One region of the Pseudomonas azadiae genome, then DNA from elsewhere that is predicted to be linked to it. Evidence: predicted binding sites of a transcription regulator. Region 1 holds the regulator's gene; the other holds the start of a gene.
The links. Region 1 encodes FliA, which starts transcription of late flagellar genes. Its sites were predicted from a motif close to CTAAAGTTTNNNNNNNNNNNGCCGNTAA; they were not measured.
Positions count from the first base shown of each region.

Region 2: the regulator FliA is predicted to act here: its motif matches at 2,330-2,357, upstream of KVG91_RS28225 (methyl-accepting chemotaxis protein).

Region 1 is NZ_JAHSTY010000001.1:1,013,261-1,017,682, reverse strand. It holds gene flhA (flagellar biosynthesis protein FlhA) at 1-37, shown strand, start outside; gene flhF (flagellar biosynthesis protein FlhF) at 50-1,366, shown strand; gene fleN (flagellar synthesis regulator FleN) at 1,472-2,305, shown strand; gene fliA (RNA polymerase sigma factor FliA) at 2,302-3,042, shown strand; gene KVG91_RS04460 (chemotaxis response regulator CheY) at 3,212-3,586, shown strand; gene KVG91_RS04455 (protein phosphatase CheZ) at 3,605-4,393, shown strand; gene KVG91_RS04450 (chemotaxis protein CheA) at 4,405-4,422, shown strand, end outside.
Region 2 is NZ_JAHSTY010000002.1:723,916-728,337, forward strand. It holds gene KVG91_RS28225 (methyl-accepting chemotaxis protein) at 147-2,294, opposite strand; gene KVG91_RS19745 (Na+/H+ antiporter family protein) at 2,534-3,853, shown strand; gene KVG91_RS19750 (N-acetylmuramoyl-L-alanine amidase) at 4,007-4,422, shown strand, end outside.

The DNA of each region.
Region 1 (4,422 bases):
AGTGACTATCGTCGCGACAGTAGGGCCCAACGGCTGAGGGTAGTGGGTTATGCAAGTGAAGCGTTTTTTCGCCGCCGATATGCGTCAGGCCATGAAACTGGTTCGTGATGAGCTGGGCGCCGACGCCGCGATTATCGGTAACCGTCGTATTGCCGGCGGTGTCGAGCTGACGGCTGCCCTGGACTACACCCCCCAGGCCCTGGCGCCGCGTGTGCCAAACATGGAGCTCGAAGACGAGCTGCGCAAGACGGCCTCGCGCATTGTCTCGGCCCAGGCTGAACTGAGCATGCGCGGTGACAGCGATGCCACCACCAACCGCCAACTGTTCGCCGGCCTGCCGCTGACCGCGGCCGAACCCTTGGTCGAGCCGACGTTCAAGGAGCCGCCGCGTCCGGCAGCGCCTGCACCGGCCGCTGCTGTCGACCCGCGCGTGTTTGACTCGATGCGCTTTGAACTCAACGGCCTGCGCGAGCTGCTCGAAGTGCAGCTTGGCTCGCTGGCCTGGACCCAACTGCAAGGCAGCAAGCCGCAACAGGCCAACCTGTGGCGCCGCCTGCAGCGCATTGGCCTGTCCGGCCCGTTGTCCCGCGACCTGCTGGCCTTGACCACCGAGATCCAGGAACCTCGCCAGGCCTGGCGCATGCTGCTGGCTCACTTGGCGCGCATGATCGCCACGCCGGAAATCGAACCGCTGGAAGAGGGCGGTGTGATTGCCATGGTCGGCCCCGCCGGCATGGGCAAGACCACCACCCTGGCCAAGCTGGCCGCGCGCTACGTGCTCAAGTACGGCGCACAGAATATCGCGCTGGTGAGCATGGACAGCTACCGCATTGGTGCCCAGGAACAGCTCAAGACCCTGGGCCGCATCCTCAATGTGCCGGTGACCCACGTCGACCCGGGCCAATCCCTGGCCAATGCCCTCGACCCGCTGCTGCGCAAGCGCGTGGTGCTGATCGATACCGCCGGCCTGCAAGCCAGCGACCCGGCATTGCGCATGCAGTTGGAAAGCCTGGCCGGGCGTGGCATCAAGTCGAAAAATTACCTGGTGCTTGCAACCACCAGCCAGAAACAGGTTCTTACCGCTGCGTACCATAGCTACAAGCGCTGCGGCCTGGCCGGTTGCATCCTCACCAAACTCGATGAAACCGCGAGCCTGGGCGAAGTGCTGAGCCTGGCCATCAGTCATGAATTGCCGGTCGCCTACCTGACCGACGGCCCGCGGATCCCGGATGATCTGCATCTGCCGCGCCGTCATCAATTGGTCAGCCGTGCAGTCAGCGTGCAAATGCAAGAAGAGCCTAGCGAGGAAGCGATGGCCGATATGTTCGCCGACCTTTACCACAACCCGGCAAAACGGGTGGGATAAGTCAGGATGAACACCGTGAAATGTATCTACATCGATGGTCTGCAAGCGATTCACGCGGCCAAGCCATGTAGCCTGCGTCTAAGCAAGACAAGGTAAAGAAATAAAATGGGCAGCATGCATCCCGTACAGGTGATCGCGGTGACCGGCGGCAAAGGTGGCGTCGGGAAAACTAACGTGTCAGTGAATTTGTCCCTGGCCCTGGCAGAGCTTGGCCGCCGCGTCATGCTGCTGGATGCTGACCTGGGGCTGGCGAACGTCGACGTTCTGCTGGGGCTGACGCCCAAGCACACCCTCGCCGACGTGATCGAGGGCCGTTGCGAGCTGCGCGACGTGCTGTTGCAGGGCCCGGGTGGCATCCGCATCGTGCCGGCCGCCTCCGGCACCCAGAGCATGGTGCACCTGAGCCCGGCGCAGCATGCCGGCCTGATCCAGGCGTTCAGTGATATCGGCGACAACCTCGACGTGCTGGTGATCGACACCGCCGCCGGGATCGGCGAGTCCGTGGTCAGCTTTGTGCGCGCCGCGCAGGAAGTGTTGCTGGTGGTCTGCGATGAACCCACCTCGATCACCGACGCCTACGCCCTGATCAAACTGCTTAACCGTGACTACGGCATGAACCGCTTCCGCGTCCTGGCCAACATGGCCCAGAGCCCGCAGGAAGGGCGCAACCTGTTCGCCAAGTTGACCAAGGTCACGGACCGCTTTCTCGATGTCGCCTTACAATACGTTGGCGCAGTTCCCTACGACGAGTGTGTGCGCAAGGCTGTGCAAAAGCAGCGTGCGGTCTACGAAGCGTTCCCTCGTTCCAAATGCGCCTTGGCGTTCAAGGCTATTGCCCAGAAGGTCGATACCTGGCCGTTGCCCGCCAATCCGCGGGGGCATCTGGAGTTTTTCGTCGAGCGATTGGTGCATCAGACGAGCGCAGGACCGGTGCTATGACAGCGAACGGCTACAACGCCTACAAGAAATCCGCCCGTGACAGCCAGGGCGAGTTGATCGAGCGCTACGCGCCCTTGGTCAAGCGCATTGCCTATCACCTGTTGGCACGCCTGCCCGCGAGCGTCCAGGTCGAAGACTTGATCCAGGCCGGCATGATCGGCCTGCTCGAAGTGTCGACCAAATATGACGCGAGCAAGGGCGCCAGTTTCGAGACGTATGCGGGGATCCGTATCCGTGGCGCGATGCTCGACGAGGTGCGCAAGGGTGATTGGGCGCCGCGTTCGGTGCACCGCAATACGCGCATGGTCAGTGACGCAATTCGCGCAATTGAAGCAAAAACCGGTCGCGACGCTAAAGATCACGAAGTTGCGGCCGAACTCCAATTGAGTCTCGACGATTATTACGGGATTTTGAACGATACCTTGGGCAGCCGCCTGTTCAGTTTCGACGACCTGTTGCAGGACGGCGAGCATGAAGGGCTGCACGAGGACGGCGCGAGCGCTCATATGGAGCCATCGCGCGACCTGGAAGATGAACGCTTCCAGGGAGCGTTGGCGGACGCGATTGCCAATTTGCCGGAGCGTGAGCGGCTGGTGTTGGCGCTGTACTACGACGAAGAGCTGAACCTTAAGGAAATCGGTGAGGTCCTGGGGGTCAGCGAATCGCGGGTCAGCCAGTTGCATAGCCAGTGCGCAGCCCGCTTGCGGGGGCGTTTGGGAGAGTGGCGAGCGCGCTGACAGGCAGTGTGGGGGGCACTGCAGACGATACCGCGAGGGCGCCGAGCCTTCGCGGGTTCGGCCCGTGGAGCCCCCGGCAGTCCTTTTTGTGTAATGCCTGTTGATTGAAATGGCGCGTCCAGGTGCTGGGCGCGTTTAAGACTGCTTGGAGGTCGAATTGGACAAGAACATGAAAATCCTCATCGTTGATGACTTCTCAACGATGCGGCGGATCATAAAAAACCTGTTGCGTGACCTTGGGTTCACTAACACGGTCGAGGCGGACGACGGCATTACGGCGATTCCGATCCTCAACAGCGGGAGCATCGACTTTCTGGTAACGGACTGGAACATGCCTGGCATGACCGGTATCGACTTGCTGCGCCACGTGCGCGCCGACGAAAAACTGCGCAGCCTTCCCGTGTTGATGGTAACCGCCGAAGCCAAGCGTGAGCAGATCATCGAAGCCGCCCAAGCCGGGGTAAACGGTTACGTGGTCAAGCCATTCACTGCATTGGCCTTGAAAGAGAAGATCGAAAAAATCTTCGAACGCATCCACGGCTAATGCCATCGCGGGGGAGCTATGGAGCATAAAGAAACGTCACAGGGCGACTTTGAGTCGACCCTGAAAAAGCATGCTCACCAGTTGGTCGACAGCCTTGAAAAAGGCCAGTTCGGCGACGCGGTGCAGTTAATCCATGAGCTCAACCAGACCCGTGACCGCGGCCTGTACCAGGAAGTGGGCAAGCTCACGCGCGAGCTGCACAGTGCGATCGTCAATTTCCAGATTGACCCGCATATGCCCCAGGCCGAAGAAATCTCGCAAATCACCGATGCCACCGAACGCCTGTCCTATGTGGTCAGGCTGACCGAGGCGGCGGCCAACCGCACCATGGACCTGGTGGAAAACGCCACGCCCCTGGTCAATGGCATGGCCACCGAAGCCCAGGCGCTCAGCGTTGACTGGGGCCGCTTCATGCGCCGCGAAGTCGGGGCTGAAGAATTTCGTGAATTGGCGCGTCGGGTCGAAGGGTTCTTGTCACGCAGCGAGCAGGAAAACCGCACGGTTTCCAGCAACCTCAACGACATTCTGCTCGCCCAGGATTACCAGGACCTCACCGGCCAGGTGATCAAACGTGTGACCCAATTGGTCACCGAAGTGGAAAGCAACTTGCTCAAATTAGTGCTGATGGCAGGCCAGGTCGACCGCTTTGCAGGCATCGAACATGACCGCGAAGCGATCCTCTCGGAAAAAGATCCACAAAAACATCTCGCCAAGGGTGAAGGTCCGCAGATTCATGCCGATAAACGTGAAGACGTTGTATCGGGTCAAGATGATGTCGATGACCTGTTATCCAGTTTAGGCTTCTAAGGAGCACACCCATGAGCTTCGGCGCCGAT
Region 2 (4,422 bases), on a different contig from region 1:
ACCCAGCGCGGGACAAGCCCGCTCACTACAAAATTGTGTAGATCCTTAGGCGGCGACAGCATCATCTTGGTTGAGCGCAAAGACCGAAGGCGCCTGCATCGCGGGCAAGCCCGGCTCCCACAGAAAAGCACTCCCACGCTCAGTCTTCAGACGCGGAACTGATCCATCAACCCCTGCTGCTGGTTCGCCAGGCTGTTCAACGCCTGGCTTACCCGCGCCGATTCGTTCGCCTGCTCGGACAGCGACTCGGTCACGTCCCGAATGGTCGCCACGTTGCTGTTGATCTCTTCGGCCACGGCGCTTTGCTCTTCGGCGGCGCTGGCGATTTGCAGGTTCATGTCGCTGATCACTGTGACGGCGGCGCCAATCTGGCGCAGGGCGGTCACGGCCTCGCCCACTTGTTCGACGCTGCCCTGGGCCTGGCGATAGCTGTTGCCCATGGCGCCGACGACATCGGTGGTGCCGCTTTGCAATTGCTCGATGACCAGGCGGGTTTCTTCCACCGACTCCTGGGTACGCCGTGCCAGGTTGCGCACTTCATCGGCCACCACGGCGAAGCCACGGCCGGCCTCACCGGCGCGGGCGGCTTCGATGGCAGCGTTGAGTGCCAGCAGGTTGGTCTGCTCGGCGATGCCGCGGATCACTTCCAGTACCGAACCGATTTTCTCGCTGTTGGCGGCCAGGCCTTCGACCTGGGTCATGGCCGTGCACATTTCCGCCGCCAATTCCCCGATGTTGCGGGTGGTGCGGTCGATCACCGTCAGGCCGTCACGCGTAGACTGGTCGGCATCGCGGGCGGCTTGGGCGGCCTGGGCGGCGCTGCGTGCCACGTCCTGGGCGGTCGCGCTCATTTCATGGGACGCAGTGGCTACCTGATCGACCTGGCGATACTGCTGTTCCATGCCGGCGCTGGTTTGAGTGGCAATCGCAGCGGATTGGTCGGCGGTGCCACGGGCGTCCTGCACCGAGCGCTTAACTTCAGCGATGATCGGTTGCAGTTTGTCGAGGAAACGGTTGAACCAGCCTGCCAGTTGCCCCAGTTCGTCCTGCTTGTCGTAGGCCAGGCGGCGAGTCAGGTCGCCTTCGCCGCTGGCAATGTCTTCGAGCATGTGCGCCACCCCCAGGATCGGCCGGGTCACGCTGCGTGCCATCAGCCACACCAGGATCAGGCCGACCACTGCGGCGAGCAGGCCCAGGCCGAGTTCCAGCAGGGTGCCCTTGGCGTTGTCGGCATCCAGTTGAGCTTTCAGGGCTTCAGCCGGCGCTATCAGGACCTTCTCCGGCACATCCAGCAACACGCCCCACGGCTTGCCGTCCGGGATCGGCGTGAACGGTGCCAGCACCTTGAGTTGATGGTCGGTGCGCAGGCTGCGGATGTGTGTACTGCCGGCCAGGGCGCTGATCAACTGCGCGCCGTTGACGGTGTCGACCTTGTCCAGGCGCTGGCTGAGTTTGCTGGCGTCCGGGCTGTAGCCGGCGAGCAATCCGGTGGGGCTGAGTATGCTGACCTGGGTGTGGCCGTCGTACAGCTTGCGGCTGGCCTGTTGGCTCACGGCCTGCAGGCTATTGAGGTTGATGTCCACCGACAGCGAGGCGATGACTTTGCCATTGGCCATCAACGGGAAGACGATGCTGGTCATCAGCACGTTTTGCCCGTCGATCATATAAAAGTAAGGTTCGATCACGCACGGCTTGAGCGTGGCGCGCGGGCACGTGAACCAGGCGTTGGCCTTTTCACCGCTGGGCCCGACGCGGCTGTCGGACATGTCGCTTTCCGGCAGGGCCATCGAGGTCAGCTTGCCCGGCGTCGGTTGCGACCAGTACAGGGCGAAGCGCCCCTTATTGTTGCTGCCCAGCTCGGCCTGGTCGGCGAACAATTCATCCTTGCCGTCCAGTGCATTGGCCTCGAACACCAGGGACAGGCCAAGCAAGTCCGGGTTGGCCTGCAACGCGGCCTTGACCTGGCGGGTCAGGTCTTCGCGGGTATCGAAAGCGTCGAGAAAACGCTTTTCGGCCTGCTCGCGCAAGAACAGCACCTGGCGTGAAAAACCATGGCCGTACTGGTAGGCGTCCATGAACTGGCGGCGGATGCCCAGCGCCTGCACTTCGCCCTGGGCCTCGATGCGCGCCTGGGCGGCTTCATCGAGCATCTGCATGCTGGACGCCTTGACCTGCTGCGAGCTCTGTTCCATGCGATACAGCGACAGACCCACCAGCAGGGTCACGATCCCCAGCAGGCACAGGCCGGCCAGCAGGGTGATTTTCCATTGAATGGAGAGCTGCCTGAGCGACATCGGTACATCCTTACCTGAAAACACATAGAGCCCGGTTATCGGCCGGTTCCGCCTTTTCTTTATTCAAACGATCAATTTAAACCTCAAAGCGGCGCCGTTTTTTGACATGAGCGCCGGCCTCCTGCAAAGTGCGCGCCCTCTAATAAGACCTCCTTCACGCCTGCACGCTGGCGGCCGCCGAATGGCTGCCCAGGTGCGCGCGTGCCTGTTCTTTATGTTTTTTGCTTGAGGTAATCATGATTAACGCAGTCATTGCTGCGGTCGGCACCATGCTGGTGCTCAGCCTGTCCCGCGTGCACGTGGTCATCGCCATCATCGTCGGCGCCCTGGTAGGCGGACTGACCGGTGGCCTGGGCATCGACGCTACGCTCACTGCCTTCAACGGCGGCTTGGGCGGAGGGGCGACCGTGGCCTTGTCCTACGCCTTGCTAGGCGCTTTCGCCGTGGCCATTGCCAAATCCGGCCTGGCTCACGCCCTGGCCGACAAGGCGTTGCTGCTGGTCGACCGCCAGGAAGCCAGCGGCGGCAGCCACGTCAAATGGCTGCTCATCGGCCTGCTGTGGGTGGTGGCGATTGCCTCGCAGAACATCCTGCCGATTCATATCGCCTTTATCCCGCTGTTGGTACCGCCGTTGCTTTACGTGCTGACCAAGCTGCAACTGGACCGCCGCCTGATCGCCTGCGTGATGACATTCGGCCTGATCACACCCTACATGTTCCTGCCGGTGGGCTTCGGTAACATCTTCCTCAACCAGATCCTGCTGGCCAACGTGGCCAAGAGCGGGGTGGATATCAGCCAGGTCAATGTCACCCACGCCATGAGCCTGCCGGCGCTGGGCATGGTGGTCGGCCTGCTGGTGGCGGTGTTTATCAGCTACCGCAAGAAGCGCGTCTACGACCTGGAGAAAATCGAGCGGGTTGAGCAGGTGGCGGTGCAGTACAACCCGCTGACCCTGCTGGTGGCCGGCCTGGCGATTGCTTCGGCGTTCATCATCCAATTGTGGCTGGACTCGATGATCATCGGCGCCCTGGCCGGGTTTCTGATTTTCTCGGTATCGGGCATCGTGCGCTGGCGCGACACCGACGATCTGTTCACCGAAGGCATGAAGATGATGGCGATGATCGGCTTCATCATGATCGCCTCCTCGGGTTTTGCCGAGGTGCTCAAGGCCACCGGCGACGTGCGCTCCTTGGTGGAAACCTCGGCGGCCTTCATCGGCCACAACCGTGGAGTCGGCGCGTTGCTGATGTTGCTGGTGGGGTTGCTGGTGACCATGGGCATCGGCTCGTCGTTTTCCACCGTGCCGATTCTCGCCGCGATTTTTGTGCCGCTGTGTGTGCAGTTGGGCTTCAGCCCGGTGGCCATCGTGTGCATCGTCGGCACCGCCGGTGCCTTGGGTGACGCCGGCTCACCCGCGTCGGACTCGACCCTCGGCCCGACCTCCGGCCTGAATGTCGACGGCCAGCACCACCATATCTGGGACACCGTGGTACCCACATTCCTGCACTACAACCTGCCGTTGCTGGCCTTTGGCTGGCTGGCGGCCATGACCCTTTGACCGTCTTGCCTCGGTGAGGGCTTCGTCCTCGTCGGAAGAAGCTCAGGGCTATGTAGGGGCTCTCTGAATTCGCCCCTCACCCAGCAGGCGCCGCCGTCCGGGCGGCGCAGGGCCCTTATATTCCGGAGCTTCTCACTCGATTGAGGCACTCCGATGAACAAGATCGTCCTTTTCCTGGCCGTTCTGATGCTGGCAGGCTGCAGCACGGCCCCGAACAACCTGAGCGTAAAAAACGGCTACGCCATCGACACCACCCACAGCTCCCCGAACCAGAACGAACGGGTCCGCTATCTCGTTCTGCACTACACGGTCTTCGACGACAAGGACTCCCTCGACGCGCTGACCAACGGCACCGCCAGTGCTCACTACCTGGTCTACAGCACGCCGCCCACACACCGTGCGCTGCCGGTGGCGTTGCAATTGGTGCCGGAGGAAAAACGGGCCTGGCACGCCGGGGTCAGTCAATGGGGAAACCGCACCCAGCTCAATGACACGTCCATCGGCATCGAGATCGTCAATGCGGGCTTTATCGATGGTCCGACCGGACGCCTATGGTTCCCCTACACCGA